2 regions of the Streptomyces sp. NPDC050988 genome follow, and region 2 is predicted to be linked to the other one. Evidence: riboswitches for the same ligand, from Rfam matches in the RefSeq annotation. Region 2 holds a riboswitch; the other holds the start of a gene.
What was found. Region 2 has a riboswitch for cyclic di-AMP ahead of ACIBEI_RS03040 (C40 family peptidase). Riboswitches for the same ligand answer to the same signal wherever they lie in the genome.
Positions count from the first base shown of each region.

Region 1 (9,077 bases), on a different contig from region 2:
GCCGTGGTAACCGATCGGCAGATGCTTCCAGTTGGGGGTGAGGGAGTCCTCGGCGTCGGGGCGGAAGATCTGGCCGACGTTACGGGCGTGGTTCTCGGAGGCGTAGAAGTCGACGTAGTCGGCGACCTCGAAGGGGAGGTGGAGCGTCACCTCGGAGAGCGGGTGCAGCAGGGGCGCGATCGTCTCGCGGTGGGCCGGCACCGTCACCCACGCCGTGATCGCGCGCCGCACGTCCGACCAGGCCGTGCGGCCGGCCGCGAGCAGTGGGTTCAGGGAGGGGCGGGCGAGCAGGGCGGCGTACGGGGAGCCGAGTTCCACGGCCGCGGCCCCCGCGTCCAGCACGTGGTCGCCCAGCCGGACGCCCACGCTCCGCCGGCCGGAGCCGCTGTCGGAGCCGCTGACGGGCCCGCTGTTGGAGCCGTCGAGGGAGAACACGCCGTACGGAAGATTGTGCGGGCCGAAGGGATCGCCCTCGGTGACATCGAAGGGGGGCATGGGGTGCTGCCTCGCTTTCCGTGTGGGTGGGGCACACGTTACGGGGGAGTTGCCCTTCTTGGGCAGTGTCTAAAGGGTTCGCAATGTCCGTTCTAAGGGGTTCGCAAGAGTTCGCAATGTCCGATTGGGGCCCGGGGCGGAGTGGTCGATTCCGGCTTAGCGTCCATGCGGGGGACACGGGCGAGTTGGGTCCGCGTCCGTAGGGGGACACGTGGGGGGACCCGTGGCCAGAAGCTCCGCAGGCATGCCTTTCGACGTGCCTTTCGACCTGGACCGGGATGTGCCGGGCCTGATCGTGAAGTTCGGCGACTACCCGCTGCACCACGGCGGAGTGGGCGCGATCCGCAGTCTCGGGCGCCTGGGCGTACCGATGTACGCGATCACGGAGGACCGGTACACGCCCGCCGCGGCCTCGCGGCATCTGCGGCAGGCGTTCGTCTGGCCGACCACGGGGACGGAGCGGCCGGAGCGGCTCGTCGAGGGGCTGCTGCGCGTGGGGCGCCGGATCGGCCGGCCCACCGTGCTGATCCCGACCGACGAGGAGGCCGCGGTGCTGATCGCCGAGCACCAGGCGGAGCTCGCGGACCGCTTCCTGTTTCCCAGAGTGGAGGCCGGCCTTCCGCGCCGCCTCGCCAGCAAGCAGGGCCTGCGCGAACTCTGCCTGGAGCACGGCATACCCAGCCCGGAGTCCGCCTGCCCGGAGTCGTACGAGGAGATCGAGGACTTCGCCGCGAAGGCGGTCTTCCCGCTCGTGGTCAAGAACCGCGAGGCCTTCGTGCGCCGCGCACGACCCGCCGTGAGCGGGACGACCCGTATCGAGACCCGCGAGGGGCTGCTCGCGCTCGCGCGCGACTGGGGCGAGCACCCCGGGGTGATCCTCCAGGAGTATCTGCCCAGGGAGGACGCCGAGGACTGGATCGTGCACGCGTACTTCGACGCGGACTCGACGCCGCTCGCGATGTTCACCGGCGTCAAGGTCCGCTCCTGGCCGCCGCACGCGGGGATGACGGCGAACGCGTACGTGGTCGACAATCCGGAACTCGCGGACATCGCCGCGCGTTTCATCAAACAGATCGGCTTCAGCGGCGTCATCGACCTCGACCTGCGCTTCGACCGGCGCGACGGCCAGTACAAACTGCTCGACTTCAACCCGCGGATGGGCGCACAGTTCCGGCTCTTCGAGAACGAGTCGGGGATCGACGTCGTCCGTGCCATGCATCTGGACCTGACCGGCCGCACGGTTCCGGAGGGGGAACAGCTCGCGGGCCGGCGGTACATCGTGGAGAACATCGACCTGCCCGCCCTGCTCGCGTACCGCCGCAGCGGCTACACGACACCGCACGCCCCGGCCCACGCGAGCGGCACGGAGCTGGCCTGGCTGGCGGCGGACGACCTGCGGCCCTTCTTCACCATGCTCGCGCGCTTCGTGCGGCCCGGAGTGAAGCACATGTACCAGCTGTGGCGGACCAGCCGCCGGAGCACCCGTCCGAGCACGGGGTGAGGGCCTCTTCGGCCACGAGCCAGCAGTACACAGCACACGCACGGCAGTACACAGCACACGCACGTTGGTGTTGACCACGAAGTGACGAAGCAGCGTCCTGGGGAGGGGACTTCGTGATGGAGCCGGTGGCAGTGATCGGTGCCGGGCCCTTCGGCCTGTCCACCGCCGCGCATCTGCGAGCGCGCGGCATTCCGGTACGGGTGTTCGGTGAGCCCATGGTGAGCTGGCGTGCGCACATGCCTGAGGGGATGCTGCTGAAGTCGACCCCGGCCGCCTCGAACATCGACGCCCCGCAGCCCGGGCACAACCTCGTCGACTACTGCGACGCGGCCGGCATCCGCCGACTCGTCACGGACGAGGACATCGTCCCGGTCGAGACGTTCGTCGCCTACGGGGAGTGGTTCCGGCAGAAGCTCGTGCCGGACCTGGAGCGGGTGCGGGTCGTCTCGGTCGACCGGCGGGGCGACCAGGGGGATGCCGGGCGGGGCGCTCATCGGGGTGGCCCGGGGGGCGGTCGGCGCGGCTCGGGCGGCTTCGAACTCAAGCTGGACTCCGGGGAGTTGTTCACCGCGCGGGCGGTCGTCGTCGCGACCGGGCTGTCGGGGCTGGCGCATCTGCCGCCCGAGCTGGCCGCGGCCGCGCCCGACGGACCGACCCCCACGGGGCCCGTCTCGCACAGCTCGCAGCTCCACGACCTGTCCCGGTTCTCCGGCAAGGAGCTGATCGTCGTGGGCGCGGGCCAGTCCGCCCTGGAGACGGCGGCGCTCGCGGCGGAGGCGGGCGCGCAGGTGCGCGTGGTGGCGCGCGGCAAGGGATCGGTCGCCTTCGGCGCGCCCCCGTGGTCGCAGCCGCGGCTGCGACCCGAGTCGCCCTTCGGCCGGGCCTGGTCGCTGTGGGCCCTCAGCTACTACCCCCACCCGTACCGCCATCTGCCGCCGCAGGCCCGGCACTTCCTGGTCCGCAGGGTGCTCGGCCCTCTCGGTGCCTGGTGGCTGCGGGAGCGGTTCGAGGGGAAGGTACGGGTGAGCGAGGTGTCGCGGATCGTCCGCTCCGGATCGGCGGGCGGCCACCCGGCCCTCGCCGTCCAGACCCTCGCCGGACGCGTCGAGGAACTCTCCGCGGACCACGTCGTCGCCGCGACCGGATACCGCGTCGACCTCGCCGCGATGGACTTCCTCGGGCACGAACTCCGTACGGAGCTGGCGGTGAGCCGGGGGACACCGAAGCTGGGCGCCGGGTTCAGGTCCTCCGTACCCGGGCTGTACTTCACGGGGCTGCCGGCGGCGGCTTCGTACGGTCCCGTGATGCGGTTCGTGTGCGGGACGGAGTTCGCCTCACCGCGGTTGGTCCGGCATCTGGTGGGGGCGCGCGGCTGAACGGAACCTCCGCTTCGTGCGCGCACGCATCGACCCGTCGCCGACGCCGCCGAGCGGCACGAAGGGCGCGCGGGTGCCGCGTCCGTGGGACGGGGCGGGGCACCGGGAGATGGGACCCGGCGGCGGGCGACGGGCCGGTTGACCGGGGGCGGGGGAGCGGGCAGGGCATGGCCAACTGTTCGCCTTCGCCTGCGATTTGCCTCCGATCGGCCGACGGATGGTGCCTGTGACGACCTCTGTGCCTGACGAGATACCGGACGACGTCCGGTTCCCGTCGAGTCGTTGGGGCGTTCGATCCGTATTCTCTGATCATGGCCGCACCGATCGCATATTCACTCATCGCCACTGACCTGGACGGGACGTTGTTGCGAGGCGACGACACCCTTTCGGACAGGTCACGCGCCGCGCTGGCGATGGCAATCGGGAGAGGTGCCAGGCACCTCGTGGTGACGGGGCGCCCGGCACCTCGCGTACGCCCCCTGCTGGACGAACTGGGCAGCCGGGGACTGGCGGTGTGCGGTCAGGGGGCGCAGTTGTACGACGCAGGCGCCGAGCGCATGGTGTGGTCGGTCACCCTCGACCGTGAGCTGGCCGAGACGGCGCTCGGCAAGATCGAGGCAGAGGTCGGGGACCTGTACGCCGCGGTCGACCAGGACGGGGTCGACGGCCTCACGCTCATCGAGCCGGGGTACGAGATGCCGCACCCGACGCTCCCCGCGGTACGGGTCCTGCGCCGCGACGACCTCTGGACGGAACCCATCAGCAAGGTGCTGTTGCGCCATCCCCTGCTGTCCGACGACGAGTTGGCGTCCGCGGCCCGCGGAGCGGTCGGTTCCCTCGCCACGGTCACGATGTCCGGCCCCGGCACAGTCGAACTCCAGCCATGTGGAGTGACCAAGGCGACGGGTCTCGCCCTGGCGGCCGAACACCTCGGCCTCACTCCCGCCACCACGATCGCTTTCGGTGACATGCCCAACGACATTCCGATGTTCGACTGGGCGGCCCACGGCGTCGCGATGGCCAACGCCCACCCCGAACTCCAGGCGGTGGCCGACGAGGTGACCCTCTCGAACGAGGAGGACGGCATCGCGGTGGTACTGGAACGGCTCTTCGGCTCGCGGTCCTAGTTCTGCGTCAGGGGTCTGCGTCAGGAGAAAGCCGGGCGTGCCCGCGGAGAGGTCGGTCTCCCTCGCCGCGGGCACACCCGGCACCGTTTCCCTGGCCACGGGCACGCCCGGCACCGGTCGGCCCGATACCGCCCCGGTACCGGCCCGAAACCGGCCCGCTCAGTAGGCCCCGAAGACGTTGTCGATCGAGCCGTACCTCGCGGCGGCGTAGTTGCACGCCGCCGTGATGTTGGCGACCGGGTCGAAGGGGTCCATCGAGGTGCCGGCCACGTGGTAGGCGTTGAAGGTCGGGTCGATGGTCTGGAGGAGCCCCTTCGACGGCGTACCCGCGGCCGCGTTGGAGTCCCAGTTGTTCATGGCCCGCGGGTTGCCCGACGACTCGCGCATGATGTTGCGGTAGATGCCGTCGTACGACCCCGGGATGCCCTGCTGGGCCATGATGTCCAGCGACTCCCTGATCCAGCCGTCGAGGTCGTTCGTGTACGTCTTCGCGGCGGCGGGGGTGACGGCGGACGCGGTGGACGCCTTGGTGGCAGTGGCCGTCTTTGCCGAGCTCTGGGCGTTTTTCGTGCCGACCGTCAGCTTGAGGCCTGGGCGGATGACCGCCGGGTCGTCGCCGATGACCGCGCGGTTGGCCTTGTACAGGTTCTGCCAGCCGCCGCTCGTGGAGTGCTTCTTGGCGATCTTGGTCAGGGTGTCGCCCGCGACCACCTTGTAGGTGATGAGCGAGACCTGCGGGACCGCGGCTGGTGCGACCTGGGCGGCCTGCGTCGGCTGTGCGGCGTGGGCGCCGGTCGCGCCCACGATGGGGAGCGCGAGCGCGGCTCCGCCGGTTCCCGCGGCGACGATGCCGCGCGTGAGGGTGTTCATTCTGGTGCGGCGGTGCTTGCCTCGTGCGGCCATGGCGCGTTTCCTCTCCGACGCCTGCGAGGTGAGCTGTCGGGTTCGGGCGGGAGTTGCCCGGCCGCATGGTGCACGCGGCTTCACCCCGAGCCGTTCCGGAATCCGGACCGGCGGCCTACCTGGGTCCCCCGCTCCTGCCGTACGCGAGTGAATGGGTGGTTGGGATCTCCGGGCGGCGGCAGGATTAGGCGGTCCATCCGGAGTGACGTGAACGTATGCGAGAGCACATGCCGTGAACAAGCCCAGAATTCACATGGAGATGCCATTTGCCTGTTCGGGGCAGATGGTAATTCTTGATCCATTCGGAAGGTGAAGTTCAACTTGCTTTGAGCAAAGGTGAATCGACCGGCTCCGCAAAGCGGCCGTCCCGAGCGGACGTGACCCAATTCACGTGCACAGGTGGGGAATTAGGTGCGCCACGTGCCTAATACGGGCAAGTCGGGCGGAGTCGGGATGTCCGCCCAGTCGGCATAAGGGACTACTTGTCCAGAAACGTTCTCTCTGCTCTTCGAGGTGCCGGAGAGTTCAGCCTTCTGGGTTCCAGAGAGTGAGTACGTCACGCAGTTTCTGCCGGTGGCTGTCGATCCAGTTCCGGGGAAGATCGACGGGAACGCACACCGGGGCCATGGAAATCGTGTCGTCCTCCACGATCACCTTGTGGCAATCCCGTTCTCCCGTGAGCCGAATGGGAATCGACGGGTCCTCGCTCCACCGTCATCAGCGGGTGCCGGCCGAGGACCGTGATCCTGACCGAATTGCCCTCCTCGTCGGCGAGGAGCGCGAGGTCCGTCGGGCCGGTGCGGTGGTCGGCCGGGAGGTCGGCGTCGCAGAGGGCACAGACGAAATGGGCGTCCTGTACGGAGTTCCACTCGGCGCAGGACGCGCAGCGGCGGTAGGTGACGGGTTGCTCGCGTACGTGACCGCCCGGCCGGACGAGGTCCTCGCGAAGCCCAACTTCCCGGCGGCGCGCACCGGTTTCCCGTCCGCGCAGGCCACGTGCTCGGAGCGGCGTGGGGCCAGGCGCAGGGTCACGGAGGCGTCGACGACGAAGGTGAACGGCTCGTCGAGTTCGTCGGCGGGGCTGGCGGACAGGAAGGCGTCGAGGTCGGCCCGGGTCCGGATCCGGGTGCCGCCCGCGCCGGGCCGGACGGCCTCCCTTATGTCTTCGGGCCCCACATAGACGTACGCGGTCATGGGGCCCGCACACGCGTTCTCGGTCATTCGGGGAGCGTACGAGTTCACCCCGCGGTCCGCGGAATCCTTTTCTCCCAGGTGCGGTGGAACACCACCTCGTCACCGTCCTTGCAGATCACCTCGTTCGAGGTGATGAAGTCCGCCTCGTCGCAGGTGGTTTCGGAGTGCGCCTCGACGCTCGCGTCCCACGGCAGGTCCGGCCGGTGCAGCCGGACGAACCAGTCCGAGCGGGCCCGGGCCGACAGTGGGTCCGACTCGACGATCGTGTACGTGTCCAGGGCCTCCTCGGTGAATTCGAGGCCGTCGGGATACACACGGGTGCCTCCGTAGCGCGGGTCCACCTCCAGACGCCACTCGCCCTTGGCGACATCGCGGACGACGAGACGCTCGGGGCGCGGCTCGTCCAGTGTCGCGGGGAAGTTGACCCCCATGGGCGCCGCCTGCTCCGGCTCCTCGAAGGAGATGGACGGGTCCGACTCCTGTACGCGGAGCGGGAGTTCCAGCACGCTCCCCGAGGGCGTGAGAGTGAAGCCCGCCTCCGAACCCGGCTGGGGCCAGATCCAGGGCCAGTACGCGGAGGAGACGGCGAGACGGACGCGATGGCCCGGAGGGAAGGCGTGCCCGATCGCGTTCAGGTCGAAAGCCACATCCTCCGTAGAGCCCGGTTTCCACGGAACCACCTGGTCGCGGCCATGACGGGCTGACAGGTTCAGGACGCCCCGGGTGACGAGGGTCGAGGACCCGTCGGGAGCCACGTCGCAGATTCGGGCCACTACTTGTCCACGCGCCGCCTCCGTAGTGAGCCTCAACCTCACCCGCGGGCGGCCCAGCACCCAGATCTCCTCCGGGACCTCGAAGTCGAAGCACGCCGATCTCGCGTCCTCGTCCCGCTGGTCGGGAGGCAGGTCCGCGTCGTTGCCGAAAGGGAAGAAGCGGCCCGCGTCCACCCCCGTGTGCTGAGGCGACCGCACCACCACGGGCTCGCCCTGAAGGGCGTACGTCACCGGGGCCACCAGAGGAGAGGGCCAGGCCGGATCGCCCACCCAGCGGCCCGGCAGCGTCGGGTACACCGTGGCGGGCGGGTGGGAGTCGCTGACGTACGAGCGCAGGAGCGGCTCGGACATGACTCCGGTCTCCTTGCCCTTGAGCCAGTGGTCCCACCAGCGCAGCGTCTCCTGGAGGAAACCGATCGCCGGGCCGGGCGGCAGCCCCCGGTCGGGGTACTGGTGCGACCACGGCCCGACGATCCCCCGTACGCGGTCCGCCGGGAGGTGTTCCACCAGACGCAGGACCGCGTCCCGGTACGGGTCGTGCCAGCCGCCGACCGCGAGCACCGCCGCCCGGACCGCCGAGTAGGCCTCGCACACGCTGCCGCGGCGCCAGTGGTCGTCCCTCGTCTGGTGCGCAAGCCAGGTGTGCAGGAACGGATCGACGGTCTCCAGTCGTTTGACCCACAGGTCGTGCCAGACCTCGCCCGCGTAGACCGGATCCGGCGGGCGGGAGACGAACGCGAGCATGGTCGCCGCCCACGCGTGCATGTCGACGGCGAGCACGGAACCACCCATGTAGTGCACGTCGTTGTCATAGCGGTCGTCCGTCGAGCAGACCGTGACGACCGCCTTGAGCGGCTCGGGCGCGAGGGCCGCGATCTGGAGGGAGTTGAAGCCGCCCCAGGAGATGCCGAACATGCCGACCTTGCCCGAGCACCAGGGCTGGGCCGCGAGCCAGTTGACGACCTCGACCCCGTCGGCCAGCTCCGTCGCCGAGTACTCGTCGCCGGGCATGCCCTCGGAGTTCCCGTGCCCCCGGATGTCCACGCGTACGGAGGCATAGCCGTGTCCCGCGTACCAGGGGTGGCGCTGCCAGTCGCGCGGGGCCGTCCAGTCGGTCAGGCGGTAGGGCAGGTATTCGAGCAGGGCCGGTACGGGTTCGTCGGTGAGCGGGCGCCACACGCGCGCGTAGAGCTTGGTTCCGTCCGGGAGGGGAACGCGGAGGTCCTGGTGAGTCGTCTCGTAGGGGAAGGACGTACGGATGCGCATGGCGGTGACCTCCAGGGCCTGTGGGGTCTCAGTGGACCGGGTGCATCGTGCGGCGCAGCCAGGGCGCGGCGGCGATCACGAGCAGACCGGCGGCGACCGCGATCGCGCCGTTGACGCCGAAGTAGGCGGGCTTGGAGACGTCGTCGTAGAGCTTCACTGTCTGGGCCTGGATGCCGTTGGCGAGGGCCAGCGAGAGGAACCAGAGGGACATCGTCTGGCTGGCGAAGGCCCGTGGGGCCAGCTTCGTGGTGGCCGACATGCCGGAGGTCTCCAGGAGGATGTCGCCGAGCCCCAGCAGGAAGTACGAGCCGACGATCCACCAGGCCGACATCAGGTAGTCGTCGTTGTCGTGGCCGGAGGTCGGCAGGACCATCAGGAGGAAGGACAGGCCTCCCAGCACCACCCCGAACGCGATCTTGTTGGAGGCGTGCGGCTGGCTGTG
Region 1 is NZ_JBITFQ010000041.1:30,407-39,483, forward strand. It holds gene fahA (fumarylacetoacetase) at 1-495, opposite strand, end outside; gene ACIBEI_RS45050 (ATP-grasp domain-containing protein) at 740-1,996, shown strand; gene ACIBEI_RS45055 (FAD-dependent oxidoreductase) at 2,110-3,372, shown strand; gene ACIBEI_RS45060 (HAD family hydrolase) at 3,684-4,499, shown strand; gene ACIBEI_RS45065 (transglycosylase SLT domain-containing protein) at 4,659-5,402, opposite strand; cyclic di-AMP (ydaO/yuaA leader) riboswitch at 5,406-5,570, opposite strand; gene ACIBEI_RS45070 (DUF5959 family protein) at 5,928-6,056, opposite strand; gene ACIBEI_RS45075 (hypothetical protein) at 6,079-6,582, shown strand; gene ACIBEI_RS45080 (CocE/NonD family hydrolase) at 6,641-8,635, opposite strand; gene ACIBEI_RS45085 (peptide MFS transporter) at 8,664-9,077, opposite strand, start outside.
Region 1: another riboswitch for cyclic di-AMP. It lies ahead of ACIBEI_RS45065 (transglycosylase SLT domain-containing protein); the one in region 2 lies ahead of ACIBEI_RS03040 (C40 family peptidase).

Region 2 (9,077 bases):
CGAGCGGCCCGGCGGAGATGGCGTACCCGGATCCCCTGGCGGCCTTCGGTCTGTGGGGCTCCTCCGTGGACTGGGCGTACTCCACGACGGCCCAGGCCGGCACCGAGGACGCCGTGCACGCGTGGCCGCGGGGCAGGGTGCTCGGTGGGTCGAGCGCCATCAACGGCATGGTGCACCACCGCGGGCACCCCGACAGCTACGACGCCTGGGAGAAGCAGGGCGCGACGGACTGGAACTACAACGCCCTGCTGCCGTTCTTCCGGCGGAGCGAGCGGGCCGAGGGGCGCGACCCCCAGGTGCGTGGCACCGACGGCCCCATGCGCATCGAGGCGAGCCCGGCCCCGAACCCGCTCGCCGAGGCCGCGTTCCGCGCCGCGGTGGAGGCCGGGCACACGCCACTGGACGACGGCAACGGTCGCGGGAGCGAGGGGGTGTCGTGGCGGGAGAGGAACGTCGCCGACGGCCGACGGCAGAGCGCCGCAGAAGCCTATCTGCGCCCTGTCCTGGCCAGGCCCAACCTCACGGTGATCACCGGCGCGTACGTACGTCGGCTCGTGCTGGAGAACGGGCGCTGCCGAGGGGTGGAGTATTCCGTCGCCGGTGAGGTGCGAACCGTCCTGTCCGATCGGGAGACCGTCCTGGCAGCCGGCACGATCGGGTCACCGCACCTGCTCATGCTCTCCGGTATCGGTCCCGTGGATCACCTCTGGGACGTCGGCGTCGAGGTCGTGGCCGATCTGCAGGGGGTCGGTGGCAATCTCCACGACCACGTGACCAGCTACGTCGTCCACGGCTCCGACCGGCAACCGCCGAGCGGCCCGTCCGCTGAGGCGCAGGTGCTCACCCGGAGTTCGGACGGCGTGGCCCCCGACCTGCTGCTGCTCTTCGCCGGAGCGGCGCTGCGGCCCCGGTGGACGGGCGCGGACCTGGGCGGCTACTCCATCCTGTTCTCCCTCATGGACCCGTACAGCCGGGGCACCCTGCGCCTGCAGAGTTCGGACCCCACCGCGGCTCCGCTGATCGATCCGGCCTACCTCAGCGACGACCGGGACCTCGACCGGCTTCTCGTCGGCCTGCGCCTCGCGCGTGAACTCGGCGGTACAGAGGCGCTCGCGCCGTGGCGGACGGTCGAGTCCTTCCCCGGCGTCGACGTTCAGGACGAGGAATCCTGTCGCGCGTACCTGCGGTCCACGGCGAGCACTTACTTCCATCCGGTGGGGACCTGCCGGATGGGCATGGACGAACTCGCCGTGGTGGACCCGCAGTTGCGGGTACGGTCCATCGAGGGACTGCGCGTCGCCGACGCCTCGGTCATGCCGTCCGGTTCGTCGGCCGAGTACAAGGGCGCTCTGTGGACGATCCCGAGCGCGTACATCGAGACGCTCCCCGTGCAGCGTCCCCGCCCGCCCGTGCTCCTCGGCGGTTTCACTCCGGCCACCCTGGAACGTATCGGCCGTCGCGCGGACGGCTGGGCGGGCGTGGGGCTGCCGGTGCCCCAACTGGCCTACGTCATCGGCCAGATACGGCAGATCGCGGAGGCCAACGGACGTGACCCCGACGCCCTGCGCACCGTCGTCCGGGTGAACCCCGTGGTGACGGCCGAGGCCGCGCCGAACGATGCCGTTCCGCACCGGGGAACGGTCGCACAGGTCTCGGACTACCTCCTCGCCGCCCATGCGGCCGGGGCGGACGAGGTTCTCATCGACCTGCAGCAGACCGCACGCAGCCCGCACGAAGTGACGGACCTGGCGCACCGTTTCCACGAGCTGCTGAGCAAGGGTTAGGCGCCTGTCCGGCCGCCGCTCGCACGCCCGTTGGGAGGCCCGCCCGTACGGGGCGTGAGCCGGATGACCGGACCCGTGGACCACGGGTCCGGTCATCCGGGTCGGCCAGGATCAGATGTCGCCGAAGTCCGGTGATGTCTCGACCAGGTACGACGAAGGTCACAGTTATATATCGGACACTTCGCCCTTCAATCTTCACACGAGGTGCACATGTTGGCTAAGTTGACGGACAGGACGCACGACTCCCTCCGGTGAACCTCGCCGGGTCGCGCGGCCTCCGCCGAATCCGGTGGCCCTCGCGGCGACCGGAACCGGGGACCCAACCGAACTTTGGGGTGAATCGGCCCAACCGCCCGACAGGGCAAGGGCCGTAGGGCATACCTTCCGGATTCCTCGCCCGAACCCGACAGCTAACTCGGTAGGCGGAGCACGGAAGGAGTACGGCTCCCATCGCGCCGGAACGAACCCCGCGCCCCGGAGGCAACAACCTCCCGGGTATACCCCGGCCCGCCCTCGCGACGGCGGCCGCCACCTCAGTGGATCTCTACTCCTCGGCCGGCGGATCCTCGGCCGGCGGATCCTCGCCCGCACGAGGGGACGACGGGCCCAGTCGCGAAGAGGTCCAGCAGCGGATCAGCAGCCTCTACGACCAGGCGGAGACCGTCAGCGGGAACTACAACGCGACGCGGGCGATGAACTCGGGGCGGCCGCGCGAGCGTATGACGCCCGGGCCCGACATCGGGCGTGGGCGTGCCGACACGGTCGCCGCCGCCGATCCCGTTCTGAGCGACCGCGCCAAGCAGTGGTTCGACGTGGGGCGTTCGCAGCTGGGGCCCCTCATCCCCGCCGTGCTGCCGCCCGACAGAATGCCGGACCGCGGCCAGACCGAGACGCGGCCCAAGACCCCCGGTGGGCGTCAGGGGGACCGGTCTTCCGAGGAGCGGTCGTCCGGCCGTGCGCTGGAAGGGGCAGGCAAACCCCTCCTTGAGCTGACCGCAGGACCCGGCGCCGCGACACCCGCCCGACCCGTGGCGGAGCTGACCGCAGGACCCGTCGCCGCGCTGCCGGCCGTGCCGCAGGCGCGCCAGGAGGCCACCGCGCTCCTGCCCGCGACCGCCGCCGACCCGCGGCAGTCGCTGAAGACCTCCAAGCAGCGGAACCAGAGCAAGCTCGCGAAGGCCCGTGAACTGCTCTCCGCACACACCGCCCGGCAGAGCGCGCCGGTGGCGGCCATCGAGCCCCCGCCGGCGGCGACCGCCTGGTCCACCACCGAGGGACAGGGCTACCGCCAGCCCGAGGCCGAATGGTGGCAGCCGCAGGCACAGGCGCAGCCGCTGTCGGCCGGTTTCGGCATGGAACCGGCTGTCGACGCACTGGGCGGCCCGGACCTGACGTTCGGCATGGGCCTGCCCGCTGCTCCGGCTCCGGCGATCGCTCCGCCGATCGCTCCGGCTCCGTCGGTCGGTATGGATCTGCCCATGGGCCCGGACCTGACGTTCGGTATGGCTCCCTCCATCGACGCCCGTACGCCGATCGGCACGGGAGTGCCCATCGGTTCGGACGGTGCTGCGAACCCGGGGTACGGCACTCCGACCCCGGGATACACCGCTGCGCCCCCGGCATACGGCGGATCGGCCCCCGGATACGGCGGGAAGGCCGCGACAGCCGTCGACTTCGCGCGTGAGCAGATCGGCAAGCCCTGTGTGTGGGGCGCGATGGGGCCGGGCTCGTACGACTGCTCCAGCCTCACTCAGGCGGCCTGGAAGGCGGCGGGGGTCGCACTCCCGCGTACCGTGAACGATCAGGCGGTCGCGGGCATGGCGGTGCCCCTCTCCGACATCCGTCTCGGCGACCTGGTCCTCTTCCACGGGCACGTCGGCCATGTCGGCATCTACAGCGGCAACGGCATGATGGTCCACGCGCCGAGCCCGGGGGCGGCCATCCGTGAGGAGTCGATCCACTGGGCCGGCGAGTCGGCGATCCACAGCGTGATCCGGCCCGCCTGACCCGACCCGGAGGCCGTATCGGTGCGCGCGCGAGGCGCCGCCCGATACGGCCCCTGATCGTCTCGTTCCGGAGACGGCAGGTCCGCGAAAGTGTCAGCTCATGTCGAGCGAGACGGCGACGTCGGTGATGGCTACGGGGAACTGGTCCACACTGGTCGTGGCTCCGGTGAGCACGTCGACGGTGTAGAACGTCGACGTCGAGGCACCGGCCGGGGTCAGGGTGGCGAAGGCCGTGTTCGAGATCGTCTTGCCGGCGCTCAGATCGCTGAAGATGTCGAAGCCCGCGTTGACACCGGCGTCGAAGCCCAGTGAGCCGGTCGGGACCAGCAGGCCGTTGGCGGGCGGCGACTGGATGACGACCTGGTCCGAGGTCGTGTTGATGTCGAACAGCGTCGTCGCGGTGGCCGAGTTCAGGTCGTTGTTGGTGTAGGCCGCTCCGGTGACACCGGGGGTCGTCGCCCCGTCCGTGGTCAGCGGGGTGTTCGTGGCGGTGCTGCTGTTGGCGAGGTTGTGCGCCAGGTTCTGACCGGTGTCACTGATGATCCGCAACCGGTCGGCCGCGGGGTTGAAGTCGACACCGAAGTTCGTGCCCTGCAGCGGAACACTGAGCTGCGAGACCTTGGTGACCAGCGGGTTCGGGACCGCGGGCGGGATCTGGACCGTGTAGATGCCGCCCTTGTTGCCGACCAGGTACAACAGTCCGTTCTGTACGCGGAAGTCGAGCCCGACGACGGCGGTGTCGCCGACGAGCCCGTCGATGCGCCTGAACCAGTTGAGCGTGCCGGGGTCGTCGGTGTTGAACGAGGCCATCAGCGTACCGTCGGCCGAGATACCGAACGCCAGCAGACGGGGCGGCGCCGCGTGGCTGGTGCCCGGCGTCGCCACGACGAGTGCCGCCATGGCGGACGCGGCCGCGACCGCCGCGGCCATTCTCTTCTTGAGCCCTGCTTTCATCGCTTCTTCCCTCTCGGTCGGCGTGAGCTTGAGCGTGGATGTGAGCGCGAGCGTGTGCTGGGGCAGAGGCATTGCCGCCTGGCCCGCCAGGCCGGATCGACAGTCGGCGACGGCAAGCTATGAGGCAGGACTGGACATCCACTGGACGGTGATTGAACGACCGGACGGCGGGGGCTCCGCCAGGTCACGGACCCGATGTGGTCGACGCCGCAGTAGCTGCCGCCCATGGCCCGAGGGCCCGGCGGGCGCGCTCGGCGCCCGCCTGCGCGCGTGCCAGCTGGTCGTGCTCACCGGTGACGGACGCGACCGTCGCGGCGGTGGAGTGGTGGTCGAGCGCCTCGTCGTGACGGCCGCTGCCGTGCAGCGCCTCGGCGAGGCCGTTGAGCGCCGACGCCTCCCCGTAGCCCTCCCCGTTCTCGCGGAACAGTTCGAGGGCTCGCCGCTGGCAGGTGACCGCGGCCTCGAACTCGCCCTGCTTCAGCCGGATGTCGCCCAGACCGGACAGCGCGTACGCCTCGCCGCCGTGGTGCCCCAACTGCCGGAAGAGCGCGAGGGCCTGCTCCTGGCATTCGGCCGCGGCCTCCGAACGGCCCAGCCGCAGAAGGGCGTTGCCGAGGTGGGAGAGCGTGCGGGCGCGGCCGATCCGGTCACCTGTCAGATCGTGCAGGGCGAGGGCCTGCCGTTGGTGGTCGGCCGCCTGCTCGTAATCGCCCAGCCGCAGACAGACATTGCCGAGGTTCGTGAGGGTGCGGGCCTGGCCCACCTGGTCGCCGGTCTCCCGGTAGAGGGCGAGGGCCTGTTGATGGTCGTGCGCCGCGTCGCGGAGGCTGCCCAGCCGCCAGTGCACGTTGCCGAGGTTGGACAGGGTCCTGGCCCGCCCCGCCAAGTCGCCCGTCCGGTGGTGCAGTTCGAGGGCCCGTACGAGATGGTCCTCGGCCGTTCCCGCGTCGGCCAGCCGCCAGTGAACGACTCCGAGGTTGGTCAGCGCGTGGGCCTGTCCACCCAGATCCCCGAGCGTCTCGGCGGCCCGCAGGGCGTGGCGGTGGATCTCCAGCGCTTCGGTGTGGTGACCGGAGTCGAGGTGGCGGAAGAGCAGAGCGGCCAGCCGGACGGCGTGGCGGGGACTGCCTCGGTCCGCGGCCACCGCGCAGACGGCGGCCAGCGTCGGCCGCTCGGTGTCCAGCCAGGCCCGTGCCGCGGCCGCGTCACCGACGACGGGCGGGACGCGGACGGACGGTTCGACGGCGGGCCTGTGGTGCCGCTCGGCCGGGTAGAGCGTGTCCATGGCCGCCGCGGCCGTGCCGAGATAGTGGTCGAAGAGACGGACCAGCGCGGCCTGCCGTTCGGCCTTGGAGTCATGCGTACGGGTCAGGCGGTACGCGTAGGCGCGCAGCAGGTCGTGCGTGCCGAACCGGCCCGGCCGGGCGGGCTGAAGGAGGTGGGCGCGGGCCAGCAACGCCAGGGTCCCGGCGGCGTGGGGCGGAGTCTCACCGGCGCCTGCGTGCTCGTCGCCCGGTACGGCAGCTGACGTGTGGTGCCCCGGCGTGTGGGCCGGTGTCCGGCCCGGCATGTGCTCGCGCGTGTGGGCCGGCGTCCGGCCCGGCACGTGTTCCGGCGTGTGGCGTGGCACGCTGCCCGGCGCCTGGCCCGACTTGGTGCCCGGCACGTGCCCGGGTCTCTCGTCCCGCGTGGTGCCCGGCATACGGATCGGTCCTTCGCTCGGCACAGGGCTCGGTGCTTCGCCCGGCATCGGGGTCGGCTCCTCGCCCGGCACAGGGGTCGTTGTTTCGCCCGGCGCTTCGCCGATCAGCGCCGCGACCGCATGTGCGTCCGCCTCCGGTCCGGGGTGCAGGCTCAGCAGGCGGAAGGTGCGGGCGGCCGGTGCGGGGAGTCGCTCGTAGGACCAGGAGAACACCGCCTCCACCGCCGCACGCCGGTCACCGCCCGCGTTCAGGAGATCGAGCCGTCGCTGCTGGTCGGCCAGCTCCGCCACCAGGTCCGCCAGTCGCGACGGCGGGTGGGCGACGGCGAGTTCGGCCGCGACCCGGAGCGCCAGCGGGAGACGGGCGCACTGTTCGGCCAGGGCGGCGGCCGGCCCCGGCTCGGTGTCGACGCGCCCACCGACCAGCGTGCGCAGCAGGGCGAGGGCGTCGGGCGGCGGGAGCGGGCCCAGACCGATCCGGCGGGCGCCGTGCAGGGCCACCAGCCCGGCGAGGCTGTCCCGGCTGGTGACCACGACCGTACAGGCCGGTGAGCCGGGAAGAAGCGGGCGGACCTGCTCCTCGGACAGGGCGTTGTCGAGGACCAACAGCATCCGCCGGTCGGCCAGTTCGGTCCGGAACCGGCTCGCGCGGTCGTCGACGTCGAGCGGGATCGCGTCACCGGGCACCCCGAGGACGCCGAGGAACCGGGTGAGGGCGTCGCCGGGCGGCATGGGGCGGTCCGGGTCGTAGCCGCGCAGGTTGACGTAGAGCTGGCCGTCGGGGAACCGGTGGCGCGTGCGGTGCGCCCAGTGGACGGTCAGCGCGGTCTTCCCCACTCCGGCCGTGCCTGAGACGACCGAGATGGCCCCTGCCGTCGGACTGTCCGCCGCCGCGGCCAGCAGCCGGTCCAGCGCGGACAGTTCCGGGTCACGGCCCGCGAAGTCGGGTACGTCCGCGGGGAGTTGCGCGGGTAATCGGTGCGCCTTGGGCGGATACGGGGGTACGTGGGCGGGCACCTGAGCGGGTGACTCGGCGGCGTCTGCCGTGCCATCGCCGTCGGCGGGAGCATGCCCGGCACCGGGAGTTGAAGGCCGGGTGCGGCGGCGCAGCAGGGCGGCATAGGCCTCGGCCAGTGCGGGGCCGGGGTCGACACCGAGTTCGTCGGCCAGCCGACGGCGGCTCCGCCGGTAGACGGCGACGGCCTGGTCGCGTCGGCCGACAGCCTCGTAGGCCCGGATGAGCCGGGCCTGGGCGTCCTCGTCCAGCGGCTGCGCGATCGCGGTCTCCTCCAGGACGGGCAGCGCGTCGGCGCTCCGGCCCGCCGCGATCATGGCCTCGCCGTACTGGGCGACCGCACCACGGCGTTCCTCCGCCAGCGCGACGACCACCGGGTGTGCGGAGAGGAAGGGCAGGTCCGCGAGGGGTGGTTGCTGCCACAGCCCGAGCGCCTCGGCCAGCAGCGCGGCAGCCCGCTCCTGGCCGCCGCGCCGGCCGTCCCGTCGTACGGTCACCGCCCCGGCGACCAGGTCCCTGAAGCGCAGCAGGTCGATGGCGTCGTACGGGACGCGCAGCGCGTAGCCGTCGCCGAGCCGGGGGAGCAGCGCACTGCGGGCGCGTGGTGGCCGGTCCGGCTCCAACAGGTGGCGCAGGTGCTTGATGTGGGTCTGGACGACGTTCGACGCGGTTGCCGGCGGGCGCTCGCCCCACAGCGCGTCCGCGAGCCCGAAGAACGGCAGTTGCTGTCCACGGGACACGGCGAGCAGGGCGAGTACCGCGCGGCGCTGGGGCGAACCGAGGTCGAGGCGGGTGCCGTCCCGCCAGACGCAGACCGGCCCGAGTACCTGAATGCGCATGCGCTCTCCGCCCCCCGTTTTACAACTCCCTCACTATTCCCTTTCTCTATCCCCGTTATCGGCATATCCGGAAGGCGTATTCAGGCCCACTGCCGCACAGTTGTCACACCGGCCCGTGGGTCGGTGCTGAGCACTCAGTGCTCGTCGACGGCGAGGTCCGGGTGATCGCCGAGGCGTCGTACGTACTCCTCGATGTGGCGGTACGGAGCGAGGGTGCCCGCCGCGTCGAAGTGGTCGAGGTGGGTGAGTGTCACCCAGAGGTCCCGATCCGCGGCGCCGAGTTCGTCGCCCGACACATAGGGATGGCCGGCGAGTTGCCGGTCGAGCCGATCCAGTGCCGACTCGCATGCCCCGTCGGCGAGCAGGCCGGCGAGGTCGCGGAGGATGTCGGGCGTGTGGTTGCTGACGACGCGTCCGCTCCAGCGGTCGCACAGCGCGGGCGCGGTGAGCGGGCCGTCGTAGTGGTGCCAGGTCGCCTCGTACGCGCCGCGCAGTGACGCGAAGGCATCGGGTGTCTCGGCGGGGAGCTTCAGGACCGTCGTGGTGAGCGCGCCCTTGAGGCCGAGCAGATCGAGGACGACCGCCACGCGTCCCGAGTAGGGACAGGCCTCGGACAGATACAGCTGGTAGCGGTGCGGGGCCGGGTAGAAGCCGCCCGCGAGACCGACGCCGATACGGCCGCGGAAGCGGTGCGGACGGGCGGCCGGACCGGGGACGGCCGGACCGGGGAGGGCAGTGCCGCCGGCGGCCGTGCCACGGCCGGACGAGTGGCAGGCG
Region 2 is NZ_JBITFQ010000001.1:697,718-706,794, reverse strand. It holds gene ACIBEI_RS03045 (LLM class flavin-dependent oxidoreductase) at 1-1,784, shown strand, start outside; cyclic di-AMP (ydaO/yuaA leader) riboswitch at 2,053-2,225, shown strand; gene ACIBEI_RS03040 (C40 family peptidase) at 2,321-3,790, shown strand; gene ACIBEI_RS03035 (DUF4394 domain-containing protein) at 3,884-4,744, opposite strand; gene ACIBEI_RS03030 (AfsR/SARP family transcriptional regulator) at 4,929-8,300, opposite strand; gene ACIBEI_RS03025 (glutathione S-transferase C-terminal domain-containing protein) at 8,435-9,077, opposite strand, start outside.